Regions from separate parts of the Bacillus sp. BC05(2025) genome, predicted to be linked through region 2. Evidence: riboswitches for the same ligand, from Rfam matches in the RefSeq annotation. Region 2 holds a riboswitch; each other region holds the start of a gene.

Region 1 (5,504 bases), 510 kb from region 2:
AACAATTGGAATTATTGGCCTTGGAGAAATCGGAAAGGCAGTTGCAAAGCGTGCGAAAGCGTTTGGAATGAATGTTTTATATACAGGACCAAATCGAAAGCCTGAAGCTGAAAGTGAGTTGGAAGCAACATATGTAACATTGGAAGAATTATTACAAACAGCAGACTTTATTACAATTAACTGTGCGTATAATCCGAAATTGCACCATATGATTGATGAAGAACAATTTAAAATGATGAAGAAAACTGCGTATATTATAAATGCTTCACGTGGACCAATCATGCATGAAGCAGCACTCGCTCATGCATTAAAAACGAATGAAATTGAAGGGGCGGCTCTTGATGTATTTGAATTTGAACCGAAAATTACTGAAGAGCTAAAAGGGTTAAAGAATGTAGTACTTGCTCCTCACGTAGGAAATGCAACATTCGAAACGCGTGATGCGATGGCTGAAATGGCAGTAAGAAATATTTTAGCAGTATTAAACGGTGAAGAGCCTGTAACACCTGTAAATCAAAAAGTATTCGTTACAAAATAAAAAGAAACCTTCCGGAATCGGAAGGTTTTTTATTTGTCTTTATTTGCTCTTTTAGATGGTCTTTGTCTAAGAAATTGAGATAGCATATACAAAATATATAGTGGAATAGCAATGAATAAGAAAACAGAAAAATTACCGAACCCTGTTTGGTACATTGTGATAATGATTCCAACTAAAAATAGTGTAATAATGATGCTATATCGTGGAATTGGTACATCTTTTAAACTTGGGATACGAATGCGGCTCACCATTAAAAATGCGAACGTTACAAATACTGTAATAAGAACGATTTTTGGAATGGTATGTGAAAATAATGTTAAGAAAGCAACAAGCCCTCCCGCTGCTGTAATCGGTACCCCAGTGAAATATTTCATTGAAGTAGAAGATGGTGTAACATTAAATCGAGCTAAACGATATGCTCCGAAAAGAGGGAATAGTCCCGCTATGTATAGTCCGATGATTCCATAATTGGAGAAAGATGTGTAATACATGAGGACAGCAGGTGCTGCACCAAATGTTACGACATCTGCAAGCGAGTCAAGCTCTTTTCCCATTTGTGAATCAACGCGTAATAAACGAGCAACACGCCCATCAAGACTATCTAACATCATCCCGATAAGTACTAAAATAGCAGCTGATTTATAATATCCTAAAGATGCATAGCCGATTGACAAGAATCCACTATATAAATTTCCGAGCGTAAATAAGTTTGGAATAGCTGCTCTATACAAAATCTGATCCCTTGCTTTCTGTAATAAATTCTTAATTAGTGTATGAAAGTTTACTTATTTTATCATACCATAAATTTCTTCTTCATACGAAAAAAATTCCCAATTTGTGAAAGATTTCATAGAAGAATGATTTGAAAAATAAGTAAAAAAAGGAGCAACTTTTATAAAGTTGCACCTTGTATTATTCAAATTTCGTTGTCATCGTTCCAGTCTTATACCGATTGTTAGGGTCGAAACGTAATAAATCTCCATAAATGAGTTTGTCGGAGAGTTTCAATTCAGTTTTTGCTTTTTCGATATTTGGTTGACATAATGAAATGTCCGCTTCTTCACCTGTATTTCGTTTATAACACATGTTTTTTGTATACACATAATCTTCTGAGACGAAGCTACCATCACGCATTACCATAAGTGGGTCTTTTTCTTTAATAAATAAGTCAGTTCCAAATTCAACGGATTTATTTGTTTTAATACCAAGTAAATGAAGTAGTGTTGGTTTAATATCAATTTGACCAGATACTTTAGAAATGACCTTTCCCTCTTGACCAGGCACGTGAATAATGAGAGGGACGCGTTGTAGTTGCATAGAATCAAACGGTGTAATAGCGTCTTTCCCAAGGAACTGGGCCATAGCTGCGTTATGGTTTTCAGAAATACCGTAATGATCTCCGTAAATGATAATAACGGAATTATCATATAGTCCTTCTTCTTTTAATTGTTTAATAAATCGTTTAAGAGCTTCATCCGTGTAACGAACCGTTGGGAAGTAACGGTTTACAACACCACTTTCTGAATTAAACTCATCAACATATTGATCTTCTGGATTTAGAAGAAATGGAAAATGGTTTGTTAAAGTAATGAACTTTGTATAGAACGGCTGTGGTAAAGATTTTAGCTTTGGAATAGATTGTTCAAAGAACTCTTTATCTTTTAATCCCCAACCGACAGACATTTGTTCTGTGCCTACGTAATCATTCAAATTAAAGTAACGATCATATCCAAGTGCAGGATACATTACATCACGATTCCAAAATGCTTTATCGTTTGAATGGAAGACAGCAGAAGAATATCCGTATTTTTTTAATTGTTCTGGTGTAGCTGTATATTCATTTGTTGCGTGAGTAAAGAATACAGAACCGCGATCTAACGGATAAAGTGAATTTTCAACGATAAATTCAGCATCAGAAGTTTTACCTTGTCCTGTTTGATGATAGAAATTATCGAAATAGAAACTATCTTTAATAAATTCGTTTAAAAATGGGGTAATTTCTTTTCCATTTATTTTTTTATTAATAACAAAACTTTGTGTAGATTCCATTGAAATTAAAATAACATTTTTACCTTTTGCAGCTCCAAATAAATTTTTATCAACTTGCTTATCTTTTGAATCTGTATAGTTTTTAATTTCAGAGAACCCGTCCCCACTTGCAAATACACGTTCAGCTGAAGATTTAGATTGAAGTGTAATATCAAATAGATGATATGTGTATAAACCTAAATTTTTCACGACAGTTTGACGGTCAAACGAGCGTGAGAACATTTGTGGTTTATAAATAACTGAAATAACAATTTGTAATGCTAATAGAGCTGTTACACCGCTAAAGAAAGTTCTCTTCTCAGAGCGAGAAAGCGGCGTCTTGTCGCAAAATGCTGGGAATTTACGCGAAAGAAACATTAAGATGATCGCATCTGCGAATAACAGTAATGTTTTATACGTAAAGAGTTCTTTTATACTTGTCCCTAAATCAGCCATATTATTTGTTTGAAATAATACTGGGAACGTAACGAAATCGTTATAAAACCCATAAAACATTGCATTTCCAAATAAAATGAATGATAGTATAAAACTAATTCCAACTATAATGCGGTTTCGGTGTTTAGATGCAAATAAAGCAAAACCGAAAAATAAAAGTAACGCAGCTAGTGGATTAATAAAAAGCATAAATTCTTCAAAGAAATTATCAATTTTAATATCGAATGCTAGCTTGTACACAATATATGTTTTTATCCATAATAAAACGACTGCAACGAGTGCAAATCGCAGTTTTGGAAACAGACGTTGTAGCATAATATACTCCTCTCCTAAAAAGCATGACAGTTCTTGTGAGGCGATTTGATTAGCGCCTCATTTTATATATACGAACAGTCCTTTGTTATTATGTTTATTATACTATGAGTATCATTATACGAAAATAAAAGAGAGTTGTGGGCTTTTTTATAATAATTGAGTAGAAAAAGGGCAGTAGGAGACAATAAAACGGAGTTTCTATATATGATTATTGTCGTGCGCAGAAAGAATCGTGTAAGGAGGTTATAATGCGAAAGTTATTGTATTTTATAGTATGTAGTAGTGTTATACTTTTTGCTTCACCGAGTGTGTCGATAGCCCAATATGATGCACCTCTTATGGAAGATGCCCTTTATTCTGTCTTATTTCCGAAAATAAATAAAGCAATTGAAAAACAATATGGGAGCTTGAAGCCTTATCAATGCCCGAAAATTATTAGTTTAAAAAAAGTGTATAGCGGTACATATTTATTTCAAGCAGTTATTGAAGTAACGAAGTATGAACGTGTTGCCGGGAAAATTGCTCCACCATTTGAGAAGGTAACGATTACATTTAATAACGAAGAAGGCGAATGGGAAGTGACGAAGGTTTTAGTAAAGCGCTTACCGAACGATACGAAACTAAACTGTAGAAAAACAATATAAAAAATTGTTTGACAAATAAAATGGTCCTTTGGTATTGTTAATAGCAACAATTAGATGTTTGAAAATTAAATAGACTTACCTCATCTACTCTCAAAGGTAGAGGCCGCGATAGGAAAGAGTAAACTATGGGAGATTTAATGGAATCTGTGATCATAGGTTGAAAGGGACTATTGCCGAAATATAAGAATAACCATCTTATTCATATATTGGGACTGCATTGAATAAATGTAGTACTGTCATAAGATTTATTTTATGGAGAGCTATTTGGAGATGTTGATGCGGTTTCTTATTTTGAGGAGATAACAACTCGTTTATTTTTTCAATATATATTTTTCCTAATAAGAAACGCGTGTGAACATTGTTCCGCGCGTTTTTTGTCTATCTAAAAGCGTGCTGCAATGAATAGAAGATTGGGGTTATGAGTTTTAGAGGAAATAAGGGAGGAATTCAAATGTATTTACACGGCACAAGCCGAATCAATGGGCAAGGACACTTAGAAATTGGAGGGTGCGATACGACGCAGCTAGCAAAACAATATGGAACACCACTTTATGTATACGATGAAGAGTCAATTCGAGGAAAGTGCCGCGCGTTTCATCGTGCTTTTAAAGAAAGTGGTTTCTCTTATCAAGTAGCATATGCAAGCAAGGCGTTCTTGTGCATGGAGATGTGCCGAGTAGCTCGTGAAGAGAATATGTCATTAGATGTTGTTTCTGGAGGGGAATTATATACTGCACTACAAGCAGGATTTCCGGCATCGCGCATTCATTTTCACGGCAATAACAAAACAGATGAAGAAATTGTGATGGCTCTTCAGGCGAATATTGGTTGTTTTGTCGTAGATAACTTCTTAGAATTAGAAATTTTGCATGATTTAGCAGTGCAACATGGGAAATTTGTGAACATATTAATTCGTGTAACGCCTGGGGTAGAGGCGCACACACATGAATATATTACAACAGGTCAAGATGATTCGAAATTTGGATTTGGCGTGTCAAATGGTCAAGCGATGCAAGCAATTGAGCTTGCTTTACAAAAATCAAATTATAACGTGTTAGGAATTCATTCACATATCGGATCACAAATATTTGAAACAGCCGGCTTTGTGCGAGCGATTGAAGTTCTTCATCAATTTTTAGAAAAAGTGAGAGAGCGAACAAATTATGTAGTAAAAGTGCTAAATGTGGGCGGAGGATTCGGAATACGCTACACAGAGTCAGATACGCCATTAACTCTTGAGACGTATGTGCGAGCTGTAACAAGTGCAGTGAGAGAGCAATTTACAGTATGTAATTATCCCTTGCCAGAAATATGGGTTGAACCAGGCCGTAGTATTGTAGGTGATGCTGGAACGACCCTTTATACAGTTGGATCTGTGAAAGACATTCCTGGTATTCGGAAATATGTATCAGTCGATGGTGGGATGACTGATAATTTAAGGCCTGCTCTATATAACGCTCGTTATGAAGCGATGTTAGCAAATCGAGGGAACGATGAGAATGAGGAAGTTGTTTCGATTGCAG
Region 2 (5,504 bases):
TACAATGATTTCGTGCAATACGTCTTGCCAAAGATGGCATTTTTGAACCTCTAAAATCCATCGGAACTTCATCTACCATAAGTACAAAACCCATGTGCCAATACAAATCAATAGAATACTTCAAACAAATTTCTTCTAAAGTTCTACCTACATTCGTACCCTTAAATGAAGGATCTACAACAAGTGCTTCCACATCTTCTTTAAGAGAAATATCTCCATGAATCTGTGCTTCTATATAATGATTAAGATTACGAGCTGACTCTTTGTCTGCGAAATCTATAAACGGCCTTTCCAAGTTAGCCAGCAAATGATGAATGAGTCTTGTTGGAGTCAAATTCCCTTCCCCAATTGCAAAATCTCTTACGAATGTCTCTTCCAAAAGAGCAGCTAAAATCATATCAAACTCTTCATAAGTACCCTTTTCTTTTGGATCTTGATGTGAATCTAAATACGTATATGTAGAGCGATAAGAAACTTTTGGAGATAAGAGAAAATAACATGATCCAAAACGCGGGGCAGGTCCATCTGGATGTAACATTACATTTAGTGCCCCATATTTAGGTCGTTCATTATTCGTTGCCCCTTCCAATTGATATGCGCCTCCAAATATTCTCTTTTCCCAAAGGTCACGCTCACCACCCGGATAAGCAGATACACTCCCATTAGATAATAATGTTTCAAACTGACTTTTATATATGCCTTGCTCAAACAGTGCTTCAGCAATATTTTTCATATTCGAATCTAATCTGTCTGGATGAAAGTGTAAAGCAATTCTCGCATTTGATTTTAAATGAATGACAGCTTCTTCAAACATTTCATCTGTAATATTAGACATTTTCAATATATGATTAATGGTTGCTTTCGCCTCACCTTTTTCGTTCTCTGCATATTTTGAAATGTACTCTAAAGCAAATAATTGAGACTTTGATAATTCCATAATCCAATCTCCCCTTTAATTGAACTGCCCTTAAACACTTCAATTAAAAGATTATTCTTTCCTTCTTATGAAACGAACCTGATTTATTAAAAAAGTAATTTAATACATCCTAATTATACATACGCGCATTTTTCATCGGCAAATGTACACATTCTACAAAAATTTGATACCCTAGCCACCTCTCAGCAATATGTTCAAATGAAGAAACAGAGCCTGTTGTAAAAAATCGATGCTTCGGATTCAAATTGTCAGACAGAATTCCTTTGTGTTGTAAAATTGTGCTTAACTCTATCGCTGTTTCTTCTGCAGAACTAATAATTGTTACATCCTCTCCTAGTTCCTTTTTTATATAAGACTCTAAAAGTGGATAATGCGTACATCCAAGAATTAACGTATCTATATCTTCTTTCGTTAATGGCAGTAAAGCTTGTTTCACTTGCTGCGTTACATATGCTGTATCTTCTAATTGATTTTCTACAACTGTAGCTAAAGTCGGGCACGCGTGACTATGCACTTCCAAATATGTATCAAGCTCTTGTAATGCTTTTTCGTACATATTAGACTGTATCGTACCTACAGTTCCAATTACTCCGATTTTCCCTTTCTTTGTCACTTTAATTGCCGCTCTTGCTCCCGGATGTATAACGCCAATAACTGGAATATGCAGTACTTCTTGCAACACAGTCAATGCAGCAGCTGCAGCAGTATTACATGCTACAACTAGAGCTTTTAACGGAAACTGTTTGAGGAACTCAACCATTTCAAATACGAAAGATTGTACCTCTTCTACACTTCTTGGCCCATACGGACAACGCTCATTATCACCAATATAATAAATGCTCTCTTTAGGCAATTGTCTTATAATTTCGCTCGCAACTGTTAATCCCCCAACTCCCGAATCTAACACACCTATTACTGAATTTTTATGACATACAGACATATACTTCATCCCCCTTTTCAATCATCTAGCGCTAATAACATGTATTATATTACGAAAATTCAAACATCACATAACAATCCCTCTTACTTTTAATCACAAACTCTTCTCTATAATCTGATTATTACTATATCCATTGACGTATAAAAATTCATTTGTTACTCTTAAATACGTTAATTTAATATTTAAATCCTCATTCGTATCTCGGTGAGGTAGAGGTTGCAGTCATTAAGAGTATCATTTCAGGAGATGTAGTGGCATTGATGAAGGAATGAGAAAGGAATGATTGCCGAAGTAAGCCCGTGGCCACTATGCACGCTTGCTGGGTCTGCTATTTAATAAGTGCAGAACTGTCACAAATGAAACATTTCGTTTGTGGAGAGCTATCGAGAGGTATGTCGTGGGTTTCTTATAAGATAGAAAGCATGTAGCGGCAAATTACGTGCTTTTTTTGTTTTGTTTGGGACTTCTCTTCCTGACTTAGGAAGACATACATATCTCCTCGCTTGACTTGGTTATACTAACTTTGGAGGTATTTTCTATGCAACAAAAAAAATGGGGCTTTTGGGTACTAACAGCTTTCGTTGTCGGTAACATGGTTGGCGCTGGTATTTTCATGGTGCCAAGTACGTTAGCACAAACAGCAAGCCCTCTCGGTGTCACTTTAGCTTGGTTAACAACAGGGTTTGGTGTTTTAATGCTAGCTCTTGTTTTCGGTAATTTAGCAATTCGTCGTCCTGATTTAACGACAGGACCACAAAGTCATGCATATGCTTTATTCTCAACACCAAAAAAGAAAAAAATGGCTGGTTTCAGTATGGTATGGGGGTATTGGGTTGCAAACTGGGCAAGTAACGTTGCCATCATTACATCATTTGCAGGATATTTATCACTCTTCTTCCCAATTATGAAAGATACACGACTACTATTTTCAATCGGTTCTTTTAACGTAGAAGTCGGAAAACTAATTACATTTACGATTTGTTCCATCTTACTTTGGGGAACTCATATTATATTAACGAACGGTGTAAGTGGAGCTGGAAAGCTAAACTTCTTAGCAACAACAACGAAAGTAACTGGATTCCTTTTATTCATCGTCGTTACGTTATTTGCATTCGAAGCTTCTAAGTTTGGACAATGGTACACACCGATGATCGATAAATCAGGTGTATCACACGGCCTACTTTCACAAGTAAACTTAGCTGCTCTTACAACGCTTTGGGCATTTATCGGAATTGAATCAGCGGTTCTTCTATCAAACCGTGCTGTTTCTCCAAAAACGGTAAAACGTGCAACAGTTGCGGGGTTACTTATTACCGTTGCGATTTACTTAGGAATTACAATTTTAACAATGGGTGTACTTCATGTTGATACATTACAAGCTTCTGAACGTCCATTAGCAGATGCACTAAACGCTGCAATGGGTCATGGCGGCGGGAAACTGATGGCATTACTTGCTCTTACTTCCCTATTCGGTTCCATCTTAGGTTGGATTTTATTAAGCTCAGAAGTACCGTATCAAGCAGCAAAAGAAGGTTTCTTCCCTTCCTTCTTCACGAAAACGAATAAAAAAGGAAGTCCAATTTACTCATTACGATTAACAAACATTATGTCGCAAGTGTTCTTATTCTCAACATTATCAGGAACAATTGCGGAAGCTTATACATTCGTTATTACCGTGTCAACACTAGCCTACCTCATTCCATATCTCGTTTCACCAATCTTCCAGTTAAAACTAGTCGCTACTGGTGAAACGTATAAAAATGAAATGCGGGCAAGAATTACAGATGGGATAGTCGCAGTGATCGCACTTTGCTACGCACTATGGGTTATTAAAACGGGCGCAGCCGATATAAAAACATTCCTTCTCGGAATTGGTTTATTCGTAATCGGCTTTGCCTTCTATCCATTAATGAATCGTGATCAGAAAAAAAATAACGAAAAGAAAAACGGGCAAGTTGCATAACGCAATTTGCTCGTTTTTTCTTTTGTAAAACATATATAATAGAACAAAGAGGTGAAAAACATGTCAATCGAATCGCTATGGAGCAGTCGCTTCCAACAACATATGCAAAATATCATTACATACTTTGCACGTATGATTAACGGTTTACTATATAGCTTTATCTTTATTTCATGCGTTGGCGCATACTACTATGCTCAGTTTTTAAAAGCATCTCCTTCTAAAGGAATATCTTTACTACTTATCACGATTGTACTTACATTCATTATAACGAGATGCCCGATCCGTACATTTATTCAAAAACCTGACGCTGTCTATTTACTCGCATTAGAAGAGAAACTAACATCTTATTTTAAAAAATCTCTTCTATATAATTACATCATTCAGCTTTTCCCATTATTATTTATGTTCCTTATTCTCGTTCCACTTGCCATGCAATCATTACAAGTAACAGTACCTTTCTTATGTACAATCTTTATCGTTCTAATGATTACGAAAGCTTGGAACATATACATACATTGGATGTGGCGTGATAGTCATGAAAGAAGCATATGGTTCATTATTCGTATTACTTGTAACGCACTCATTATTTACATGTTATTTTTTTCAGCACATGTTCTCATATTAGGCGGATTGCTCTTACTACTTGCTTTCCTGCTTCTATACACGAAAAAGCAGCCAACAAAACGAATACCATGGGATTACATAATTGAACAAGAAGAAAAAATGAACGTTCGTTTTTATCAATTTGCTAGCATTTTCACCGATGTTCCGCAACTGAATAAGCAAGTAAGTAAAAGAAAGTGGCTTACAAATTGGATTGAACCTTTATTACATAAAAAGCAAGCAACTTTCTTCTATTTACATACACTCGCATTTTTACGCGGGAATGATTATTTCGGTATATATATCCGCTTAGGATTAATTGGTGCCTTCGCCTTATATTTTATACCAAACATATACGCAAAAGGCGCTATCGCATATATCGTCCTATATATGATTTCTATGCAACTCCGTTCTCTGTGGAAATATTTTTCGGGAAATATTATTGTAGCATTATATCCAATTGATACTGAAAAACGAATGAATCAATTTCTTCACTTAATCTTTATATTGCTAAGCATTCAACTCATTGTATTTTCAATTGTTATACTCATTGCTACAGGTCAATTTTTACATAGCCTTATCATTATGACTGTCGGGTTACTCTGGATCAAATGTATTATTGTACCAAAAACGAAGCAACGCGTTTCCTCGTTTTAACGAAAAGACTTATCTTAAAAGGCAAGGAGAAAATAAATTATCTCCTTGCCTTTTTTATTTTCCTTCCTTAAATAAGAATCACCGGCACAACCGATGTTTTATGATTTTTACATACAAAAATGATAATACATGTTTACGTCCTAATAAAAAGGGTATCTATTAAATTAACAGCGTAAAGGAGGGGCCTATATTGTGAATAAAAAAATGGAGCAATTGGAAGACCACGTTACAGATAATCAACGCAAACATGCTTTAACAACAAACCAAGGAGTAAAAATAGCCGAGGATGAATTCTCTTTAAAGATGGGCTTAAGAGGCCCAACCTTAATGGAGGATTTCCACTTTCGCGAGAAAATGACCCACTTTGATCATGAACGAATTCCTGAAAGAATTGTTCATGCACG
Region 3 (5,504 bases), on a different contig from region 2:
AAACAATTATATGGTAAACCAGTCGAGGATTCGAAAGTACAAGAGATGATTAAGGAATATATAGAAGAGTCTTTTTCATTTCTTAGTGAAGATTTGATACAAAAATTAGCTAATACTAGTGTGGAAGAACTGGATATGCAAGAACTTGAAAATATGATACCTTCGCCTTTCACAGAAGATGAACAAAAATGGCTTAATGAAGCGATGGAATATTATATGAAGCAAGTAGAAATGGAATAGGGATAGATTTTATGAGCAATGGTAGGTGGTTTAGCTTTATCGAAATAATGCTATAGACCTTTCATTGAAGAAGGGGAATGTTGGAAAAAACGTTTGTTATTGCTGTATTTAAAAGAAATGCGTATGCTTTATTTTTGAAGCATACGCGTTTTTATTTAAAATACTCAAAAAGAAAAATCTTTTGGCAAATTACCATTTTTAATAACCGTTCGTAACCCATGTTTTATAATCCAAGGATTAACTGGATGCTGTTTATCACGTAACTGCTGCAACCATTGAAAAACGAGTTCTTGATCTTCTTTCGTAATATCGTTCATATGATTGGCTACTGATTTTTGGACATATTTAGAAGGATCATTCATTAATGGTTCAAGAAGCTGTAAATTGTTCTTAAAGTCACCTTTTAGAGCTCCCATTTTTTTAGCCCAAGGAAGTCTTGGCCTTGTGCCTTCGGAAACTAATCTCCTAATGTGGCTATTTTCGTCATGAATCCACTGTTGTAATATGTGTAGTGTGTCTTCATGGTATGTTTCAAGAAAAGGCCGAATGGCATATTCAGCAGTATTCCTTTTTGTTATTTCATACATGGCGTTAAATGAGGATTCAAAATCGTTAAGCCCATATTTTTCAACGTATCTTGCAATAGGCATGTACATATATCCGTTTGTAAATGTCCCTACTTCTGTTGTGTTTTCTGGTCCCAATGTTTTCAGTAAAATATGTATTGCTGCATTAAAATCTTTTTGTAATGTATGATGTAATTCATCTGCTATTACTTCAATCCGCTGCTTTAACTCTAAATTTTCAACTTTACATGTTACGGAAGAAACAAAGTTTCTTTTAGGGAAATTAGGATCGTGTTTACAAATAGAATCAGCCATTTTTTCTGCTAATTCTTCATTAAATAAAAATTTTAACGGAACATATTTAGCCATTTTTTCACCTCAGTGGTCAGTTGAAAACAATTTTTATTTTTTTATCGACAACCCATAAACCAAAGTCTCACTCGGAGTCGTAATACTAAAACCAGTCGTCTTATAATCAAGTTTCACCGTATCACCAGTGTAGTCTTTCGTAAATGAATCCATTTGTACGGTAAAATTAGCATCTTCATATACAACATCATCTGCAACATATGTATCCCAAATTAAATCAACATCAACGAAAATACTACAAGAGTTTGTCATTGTCCCTCTAATGCGAATAATCTTTTTGTCTTCACGTTCTAATCTATGTATAGCTGCTTTTGCTTCATCAGTAATGCGAATGTTCATCGTATCCCAACCTTTATTTATATTTCCTTTATTATTGCAAAAACAGGAGCAATAGGGAAGGGAGAAGCATTGGAATAAAAACGAGCAAACAATTTGTTTGCTCGTTTCACTTTATTTTAGTTCACATTTATCAAGTGGAATCACTTTCGTTTTCTTCGTAAATTTATATCCTAACCATAGTACTAAGAAGAGTGGTAAACCGATGTAAGAAACGAGTACGCCGTTCCAGTCGATTGATTCACCCATAAATGCGCCGTAGTTTTGTCCTAAAATTACGATGATACAAAGTGTAAATGCGAAGATTGGACCGAATGGGAACCATTTTGCTCTATATGGTAAGTCTTTTAAATCTTTGCCTTGTGCGATATATGCTTTACGGAAACGGTAATGACTAATTGCGATTCCAACCCATGCGATAAAGCCAGACATTCCAGATGCGTTTAATAACCAAATGTATACAACACCGTCACCGAATAAAGAAGCAATGAAAGCGATACTACCGACAATTGACGTTACGATTAATGCGTTAACAGGTACACCGCGGCTATCTAATTTGCCTAAGAATTTTGGTGCTTTACCTTGGCGAGCTAAATCCCAAAGCATACGAGTTGATGCATACATACCAGAGTTACCAGCAGATAGTACTGCCGTTAAAATAACAGCGTTCATAACAGAAGCAGCAAAGGCAACGCCCGCTTTTTCAAAAATAAGTGTAAATGGACTTACTGTTACATCGCTTGCAGCAAGGCTTTCAGTTGTATAAGGAATTAATAAACCGATAACGAGAATCGCAAGAATATAGAATAAAAGAATACGCCAAAAGATGGAACGAATCGCTTTCGGAATATTACGCTCTGGATCAGAAGTTTCACCAGCAGCAACTCCTAACAATTCAGTACCTTGGAAGGAGAAACCAGCTGCCATAAACACACCGATAATTGCCATGATGCCGCCGTTAAATGGAGCATCTGCAACAGTGAAGTTTTTGAAGCCAACAGTTTCACCGCCCATAATTCCAAAAATCATCATGAAGCCGACAATTAAAAAGATAATAATAGTAACGACTTTAATAAGTGCGAACCAATATTCAGATTCACCAAACCCTTTAACAGATAAGTAGTTTAAAAGGAAAATAATAGCTAAACATAATCCGCTCCAAATAAGAGAAGGGGTATCAGGGAACCAAAATTTCATAATTAATGTTACAGCCGCTAGTTCAGCAGCAATTGTAATGGCCCAGTTATACCAATAGTTCCATCCGAGTGCAAAGCCAAGTGATGGATCAACAAATTTTGTTGCGTACGTGCTAAAAGAACCGGTAACAGGCATGTAAGCTGCGAGTTCAGCTAAGCTTGTCATTAAAAAGTAAACCATAATCCCAATTGCGGCGTATGCAATTAATGCGCCACCAGGTCCAGCTGAATGGATGACACCACCGCTGGCAAGAAATAATCCGGTACCAATTGTACCGCCGAGAGAAATCATTGTAAGGTGCCTAGATTTTAGACCGCGTCTTAATTCACCTGTTTCTTTTGTAGCTTGCGTTTTAGAGGTAGCTTGATTCGTTGCGCTATTCATGTTCAACACTCCTTTTCTTGTAAGATAGGAAGGAGCGGGGGAGAAAAATACAAAAAACCGCCAAAGGAATTTGGCGGAACGTTTCACAAATAACCACCCCATCATACCCTTCCGTTAAGATAGCACCCCACGTTTACACGGTAATTTTGTAAACGTGACAGTTCTGTTCCTTTCGGAGACAGCCCCAGCTCATATTTCCAGAGAAGAAATATAAACTTCGGCGACTTTTCCTTTCAAACGGAGTTGGTGACATTCCCTGTGTCTCGTCCGTCTTACTCTTAAAAGTCGCAACCTCTACCTCATCGGATTGATGAGGATTTATATATTGCTAAGATTTTTAATATATGGCAATTGTAATGAGTTTCTGAATATATTGCAAGATATTTTGTTAGGAAAAGTCAAAAAATATCGGTTATTGTATAGGAAACGCTTGCAAAACTCCACCCGAACCTACTGTTATGTAACAAAAAATAAAGAAAGAAATTGTTATACAAATGTTTCGCAAAAAATATCGAAAAACCCTTCAAAAATAAAAGAAAATTCAGAAAATATAATTCGACATTTATAATAAGGTTATATTTTTTGATATAATTAGAGAAACGTTGAATCAAAAAAGGGGAAATCAATATGAAATTAGAAACAGAAAGGCTCTATATAGTACCGTGTACAGAAGAGAGTATTCGCGTTGCTAACGAGCAAGGATATAATAGTGGTCCACATATTGTAGGGCATGTAGAAAATGTAAAACAAAATAAGGCTTTATTACCGTGGGGGGCGTGGCATGTCATTCGTAAAGAAGATGACATCGTTCTAGGTGATATAGGATTTAAAGGAAAACCAAATGAGGAACATACAGTAGAAATTGGTTACGGATTTATTGAGAAATATTGGAATAAAGGGTATGCGACAGAAGCCGTAAGAGAATTAATAAATTGGGCTTTTCAAACAGGAGAGGTAGAAATAATTATTGCGGAGACACTTCTTGAAAATGAAAGCTCGATTCGTGTATTAGAGAAATTACATATGAAGAGAACTGGCACTACAGAAACGATGATTCATTGGAAAATAGAAAAATAAAAAATACCGCTCGACGTATATCGAGCGGTATTTTTATCGTTATGGTAGCATTTGTTTTTGATCATTCGGATATCCGGCTGTCGGCGCGTTAGAACGATTGGAATGATTGCGAACAGCAATGAAAATAGAAATAATAACGACAAGACCAACTGCCACGTAAGAAAGTGAAATAATAGTTGGATCCACTTTAAATGTAGTAAGCAGTGTACGAATGTTTGTAAAGATTATAAGGCCACCAACTAATACGCCAAGTAAATGAGAAGGAACGATGCGCACTAGCCATGCAGCGATTGGTGCCGCTACGATACCACCGAGCATAAGAGAAAATACCCAAACCCAACTTACTTGTTCCCAGCCAAGTGAAATGAAAAAGCCGATTGTTGCAGCGAGTGAAACAGGAAACTCACTCGTATCTACAGATCCGATAACCTTTCTAGCTTCATTTCCTCTTGCTAAAAGTACAGGTGTCGTAATCGGACCCCAGCCACCACCACCAGTTGAATCAACGAATCCAGCGAATAAGCCAAGCGGAACAAGCTGTTTAGCAGACATACGTTTATTTGAAGTAACAATTTGTTTTTGAATGATGAATCGTAATAAAATATAAACCCCTAAAGTAAATAAAAATACGGAAATGTACGGTTTAATTATATCACCAGGTAAATTGCTTAAAAAACATGCCCCAACAAATGCGCCAATTGCTCCTGGCAATGTAAGTCTGGAAACGGTATATTTATCAACATTTCCAAATTTGAGATGAGATGCACCAGAAGCGGCTGTTGTAACGACTTCAGCTAAATGAACAGATGCGGAAGCTACGGCCGGTGCGATACCAAACATTAATAATAGTGAGGTAGATGTTACCCCGTATGCCATTCCAAGTGCTCCATCAATCAATTGAGCGAAAAATCCAATAATAGCAAAGACAATTAATTTCTGCATAAATAATCCCCCTGTAATAATAAATGAAAAAGACACTTTTCCCGTGTGAGAAAAGTGCCTTTGGTTTTTCCAATCAGCAATAATGAAATTTGTTTTATTATAATACACATTAATCGTATAAATCAACTAGGTTTTAAAGTTTTTTGAATTGAATGAAAGAAAAATAAAATATACAATAAAAGGATGGAGAGAAAGGGGAGAAAGACATGTTACGATTTGATCATCTCGTACACGCAGTACATGGTACACCGGAGGAAGCAGCAAAACAAATGCAGGCGCATGGATTCCATACTGCAATAGGTGGAGAGCATACTACTTGGGGCACTTGGAATAGTTTATGTTATTTTGATTTATCCTATATAGAATTTTTAGCAGTACAGCATGAAGAAAAAG
Region 4 (5,504 bases), on a different contig from region 2:
TATCCACATTTTATGGTGAGCTGTTAACATTTGACCTGTTCCCTCTTTAATAATAAAAGTCTCAGCTAACGGTAAACGAATTGTAAAGAAACGAGTATGTATATAGATCCCCTCATCTCCCTTACCATTTCTTCTCAGCTTACTAGTAATAATTAAATTATTCTTATCATTACGTAATTTTAAAATCCCCGTGATATTCGAATATGGTAGAGGCAATGCGATATTCATATATGTATCGCTCTTATATGTATGCAGTGAATACAAGGCTAAAAAAATAGACTCCCCTGTTTCATTTTTTCTTAGCCAAGCCCTTACATTCTTTCTTCCATCCTTCTCATCCATTACCCCTATGATAGAGCCGTGCATTATTTCCCACTTGCCACCCATTCCTAAATGTATTTGTCCTACACGCTTACTCATTTTTTCATAACAAAATGCGAACGGGCGGAACCAACGAGTCCATTTAATATGCGATTGTAACTTATACGCTGTTGTATTTTCATAAAAACGAATAATGCTTACAGGAATCTTCGCCGTATCAAATGCCTCACTATGAAAATCATTCATTTTATCAACTAAACCGTTGTATGCCTTACTATCTATTACATTTTTGTTATGTAAAAATGCTTCACCAACTGTCGCCTTTCCTCTTAATCTGCTCATTGGTTTCCCGTAATATTTATAGTTCGGAACACTCTTTTCAATCATCCAGCCGACAAATGCCGGCAACGCTACTCCAATTCCATTGACAACACCGTGAATCCAAACCATTTGAGCAATTGTAATCGTCATTACATGTTTCAAATTCCCATACGAATATATGAGTGAGAACATAATTGTTACTATGAGTGTACTAGACGATATGACTAGGAGGATTTTTGCGCTGATAGCATTAAATTTCGTGCGCCAAACATAAATCCCATAACCATAAATCGCACATAAATATAGGCACACTGCAAGAAATTCAAATACCCTTGAGTATGTAATCCCTATCGCAACTGTCATAGGTGAAATAACGATGATAAACATAATCGCATCATATACTTTACTGCTCTTTTCTCTCTTACGCCCTATTAAACCAGCTGATAATGGCAATAGAAATGCCGAATAATGAAAGTGTGCAGCTGTAAGTAAAACAATGTCAGAACTAAAGTGCATAATGGAAAGCTTTGCTACAGAAGCAAAAAACCAGAATCCACCTAAAAACAAATATATAAACGCACTATCGATAGCCGTTTCTTCTAACGGTTTCCATCCTCTTTCTAGTAATCTATTCATACCAAATAACGTAACGATTCCCGTATATACAAACCAAATTATCGCAAAGATATATTGATTTGTTACGAAAGCTAACATTGCACAAATCGCTGCTATCGGATATAAAAACGATACGGATTTATAAAATAATAAATACGATCCATTTCGTGCTCTTTTATCAATAATACAAAAAGACATCGGTATAAATAACAAAATAGATAATAAAATAATTGCTTCAACTGGGTTTACATTTGACCACTCACATATTAAAAAAATAATATAACAAGCAAGCCCAACTATTATATTTTTCATATCATTTATTTCCTCTCCACAAATGTTCCCCTATATGAAAATAATGAACCAATTAACGGATTGCGTACTTGTACATGAATTCGAAAGCACTGTTTTGTTTCATCATAACTTTCTACAATGTTGGCCTCTCCGTATAAGAATATAGGTAACGGGATTTTTCTTCTAAACATGTAAAACCATTGTTTCTTTGAAGAAATATGCATCGCCCCCATCTCATCAATATGAAAATTCAGTGTAGAAACAAGTATGTGTGGTTCACCAAAATAATCTACAATTTCATTATTCTCTTCATCCAACTGCATAACAGCGTTAAAATATCTTTTCTTATTTTGAAAATAAAAAGTACGATTCCACCGCACAAATTCATGTCCGTGTTCATCCCGCTCAGCGGTATTATGTATTGTAAATGGCACTTCCTTCCCCCGTTCAGAGAAAAACATACGGAACTTTGATGCAATTTTTAATATGAATTTTACGAAAAAAGAACCACCAGAAATCTCATCCATCTTTCCTTCTCCAGTAAAACTATTTTCTTCTGTAATCTCATAGCGTTTCTGTAATTTCGGATGAAGTTTTTTATAAGAATCCCCTAATAGTCTTTCATACATATTAGCCATACATTATCCCTTTCTCTTCCTCTTGCAATTTTTTACACTTGGCAAGTTCGTACTATTTATATAACCGACAATTGATAACCCCATTAGTAAAACGTTCAATGTAATTGGATTAAACGGCTCTGTAAAGCTTGCGATATTCGTAAATCCTGCTGCGATTGTTAAGGCTATTAACACACAAATATGTATTATAAATACATTTCGTTTTGGAAATGGAAGTAACCATGTGACACCAAAAATAACTTCTAACAGCCCAATTATTTTAAGAATAAAAATACTATTTTCAGTTGAACCAATTATGACCGAAAGCATTTTCACTTCTTCTGAATGAGTAAACACTAATTTTGGCACTACCCCTTGATACATCCATACAAAGGCAAATAAAAAACATACGATCCAATATGTCATCGTTCTTCTAATTAGTAATCTAGGGTGAAGTCCCTTCTCTAACCATAATTTTAATGCATCAAAGCTCCAAGCAGTCGCCCAGCCTAATAACGGCCGAAACATATAGAAATCTATTACATTCCCTATACGACCAAACCTCGTATCATAATCATATTGCGTCTCAAAATGAATGTGTTCTTTACGGGGGGTATACTTCCAATAACCACGCCCTGTTTGAATAAGAGATAATCTATTATCCGTCCAAAATTTTAAAGAAGAAATACGTTCTCCCGTTTCTTTTCTTATCTCACCTATCGATTCACCTTCTCCAGCTATTTCAAGTCCAAATCCAATCTTTGTTTTATATAAAAACTTCTGTGGTTCTCCTTCTTTTTTCTCTACATACGAAATTTCAGTAAAGCGAGCATCCCATTCTGTATGTATATGTGGTTCTTGCGTGTATTCCCATAATTTCTCCATTGTTGTGTTCATTTTTGCAGAAACATAAATAGGCTTTTTCCCCTTCATTCTTCCACCTCCAATGCACTATAATTTTAATGTACATGCAATGAATTTAATTTGCTACATTTTTCACAAACTTTTTCGCAAAAAGAAAGAATTTTTAAAATTTATACAAAACACTTGATTCCCCCAAAAATTTAAATTATTATAAAACAAATGTTACCAACAACTTCATAAATCAAACACTCTCGCCTAAAACGTGAGATAGAGGTTGCGATACTTATGAGTATTCTAATGGAGACACAGAGATGTCTATGAAATTAGATGAAAGGAAGTGTTGCCGAAATCGATATATTTCTCTGTATGTATCGATTGGGGCTGTTTTCGAATAGAAACAGAACTGTCATATGTACAGACGTGTACATATGAAGAGCTATCTACAAAAAAGAGATATCATTTTTATGATATTCCTTTTTTGGCGGTTTTTTTATTAGCTCCGTTTTCTGTTTCCCTTTTCCTGTAACAGCACCATCCTCACTTATTTGAGATGGTGTTTTTTGTTTTTCTCTGGTAACTACAGGAATATTGGGATTTATATATGTCCTAATCTATTCTTAAAAATGGATGAAAGAAGGAATTCGTAATGGAAACGATTGTACAAAAATTTGGTGGCACTTCTGTCGGAAGTGTTGAGCGCATTCAACATGTAGCAAATTTAATTATTGAAGAATATGACCGAGGACATAGTATCGTCTCTGTCGTTTCAGCAATGGGAAAAAGTACAGATGAACTTGTCGCACTTGCTAACGCGATTACAGAAAATCCGAGTAAACGCGAAATGGATATGCTTCTATCGACAGGAGAGCAAGTGACTATTTCATTATTAACGATGGCACTACAAGCAAAAGGTTATAATGCGATTTCATTAACAGGATGGCAAGCTGGTATTACGACAGAATCTGTACATAGTAGTGCACGGATTACTGACATTCATACAGATCGAATTCAATCTTATCTTACTGAAGGTACGATTGTTATTGTAGCTGGATTCCAAGGAATGAGTGAAAATCATGAAATTACAACACTTGGACGTGGTGGTTCTGATACAACTGCTGTTGCATTAGCTGCTGCACTGAAAGCAAAAAAATGTGATATTTACACAGATGTGACCGGCGTATATACGACGGACCCACGAGTTGTAAAAGATGCTTATAAATTAGATGAAATCTCTTATGACGAAATGTTAGAGCTTGCAAACCTTGGTGCTGGTGTATTACACCCGCGTGCTGTTGAGTTTGCTAAAAATCACAATGTCATGTTAGAAGTTCGCTCAAGTATGGAACAAGAAAACGGAACAATTGTAAAAGGAGAATGTAACATGGAACAACAATCAATCGTGAAAGGTATTGCATTTGAAGATAATATTACACGCGTCACAATGAAAGGATTAGAACAAGGTGCACTTTCAACAGTTTTCTCTACATTAGCAGCGGCGCATATTAATGTAGATATCATCATCCAAAGTATTACAAATGAAGGAACTGTTCACCTCTCCTTCTCGATCCATTCTAATGATTTAAGAGAAACATTAGAGGTATTAGAACAAAATCAAGAAACACTTCACTATGAGTCTGTAGAATATGAAAATCATTTAGCAAAAGTATCAATTGTAGGATCTGGTATGGTCTCTAATCCAGGTGTTGCTGCGAATATGTTCACTACTTTAAAAGAAGAAAATATTCATATTAAAATGGTAAGTACATCAGAAATTAAAGTGTCTGTCGTTATTGACCGCCTTCATTTAGTAACCGGTGTCGAGGCACTACATCAGTCATTTATGGCGAAAATTGAGCCTTTAGTGCAGATGAGTTAATTTCCACTAGTAAAACTTAAAACAAATGAGATGAATCTATTTCTTTCCTATGTTAATAGAAATAGGGTGGGAATATTTTGCGGGGAAATCGAAGTTATTCTGTCGAATAGCAATTACTGTATCAAATTCTTAAAACTACTTAAACATAATAGCATTCCTGAAATAAAGTTCATGCGTATCTCAGTAGTAGCAGGTTTACGAAGTGTTGTTCCCTATCAAAATGTTTATTCTATACCCGAAAACACCTTGTCACATTTTCCTACACTGTGACAAGGTGTTTTTTGTTTAAAAGGAACTTTAGTATAATTATGAGGAGAATTAAACAACAAATTTATACATATAAGGAGATAAAGACTATGGCAAACAACAAGTTACTAAGAATGGACAATGTCAGCATCGTTGTAGAATCTCTTGATAACGCAATCTCTTTCTTCGAAGAGATTGGATTAAAACTCGAAGGGCGAGCTACTATCGAAGGTGAATGGGCTGGTCGCGTAACCGGTCTCGGTTCTCAGTGCGTGGAGATTGCTATGATGGTGACTCCAGATGGCCATAGCCGAATTGAACTTTCGCGATTTCTCACACCACCTACTATAGCA

What was found. Region 2 has a riboswitch for lysine ahead of ACZ76X_RS10010 (amino acid permease). Riboswitches for the same ligand answer to the same signal wherever they lie in the genome.
Region 1: another riboswitch for lysine. It lies ahead of lysA (diaminopimelate decarboxylase); the one in region 2 lies ahead of ACZ76X_RS10010 (amino acid permease).
Region 3: another riboswitch for lysine. It lies ahead of ACZ76X_RS02785 (amino acid permease); the one in region 2 lies ahead of ACZ76X_RS10010 (amino acid permease).
Region 4: another riboswitch for lysine. It lies ahead of ACZ76X_RS14355 (aspartate kinase); the one in region 2 lies ahead of ACZ76X_RS10010 (amino acid permease).

What each region holds. Positions count from the first base shown of each region.
Region 1 is NZ_JBWYRA010000002.1:296,872-302,375, reverse strand. Features, by position in the region: gene ACZ76X_RS07380 (2-hydroxyacid dehydrogenase family protein) at 1-538, shown strand, start outside; gene pssA (CDP-diacylglycerol--serine O-phosphatidyltransferase) at 568-1,269, opposite strand; gene ACZ76X_RS07370 (LTA synthase family protein) at 1,451-3,337, opposite strand; gene ACZ76X_RS07365 (DUF3888 domain-containing protein) at 3,586-3,981, shown strand; lysine riboswitch at 4,071-4,252, shown strand; gene lysA (diaminopimelate decarboxylase) at 4,433-5,504, shown strand, end outside.
Region 2 is NZ_JBWYRA010000002.1:804,796-810,299, forward strand. Features, by position in the region: gene ACZ76X_RS10000 (DUF3626 domain-containing protein) at 1-937, opposite strand, end outside; gene racE (glutamate racemase) at 1,047-1,877, opposite strand; lysine riboswitch at 2,080-2,268, shown strand; gene ACZ76X_RS10010 (amino acid permease) at 2,416-3,840, shown strand; gene ACZ76X_RS10015 (ABC transporter permease) at 3,901-5,100, shown strand; gene ACZ76X_RS10020 (catalase) at 5,293-5,504, shown strand, end outside.
Region 3 is NZ_JBWYRA010000001.1:516,986-522,489, reverse strand. Features, by position in the region: gene ACZ76X_RS02800 (MerR family transcriptional regulator) at 1-240, shown strand, start outside; gene ACZ76X_RS02795 (DNA alkylation repair protein) at 405-1,175, opposite strand; gene ACZ76X_RS02790 (iron-sulfur cluster biosynthesis family protein) at 1,209-1,514, opposite strand; gene ACZ76X_RS02785 (amino acid permease) at 1,626-3,092, opposite strand; lysine riboswitch at 3,205-3,397, opposite strand; gene ACZ76X_RS02780 (GNAT family N-acetyltransferase) at 3,720-4,169, shown strand; gene ACZ76X_RS02775 (sulfite exporter TauE/SafE family protein) at 4,209-5,111, opposite strand; gene ACZ76X_RS02770 (VOC family protein) at 5,318-5,504, shown strand, end outside.
Region 4 is NZ_JBWYRA010000004.1:25,765-31,268, reverse strand. Features, by position in the region: gene ACZ76X_RS14370 (YndJ family protein) at 1-1,569, opposite strand, end outside; gene ACZ76X_RS14365 (DUF4166 domain-containing protein) at 1,575-2,186, opposite strand; gene ACZ76X_RS14360 (DoxX-like family protein) at 2,190-3,098, opposite strand; lysine riboswitch at 3,290-3,476, shown strand; gene ACZ76X_RS14355 (aspartate kinase) at 3,676-4,905, shown strand; gene ACZ76X_RS14350 (VOC family protein) at 5,262-5,504, shown strand, end outside.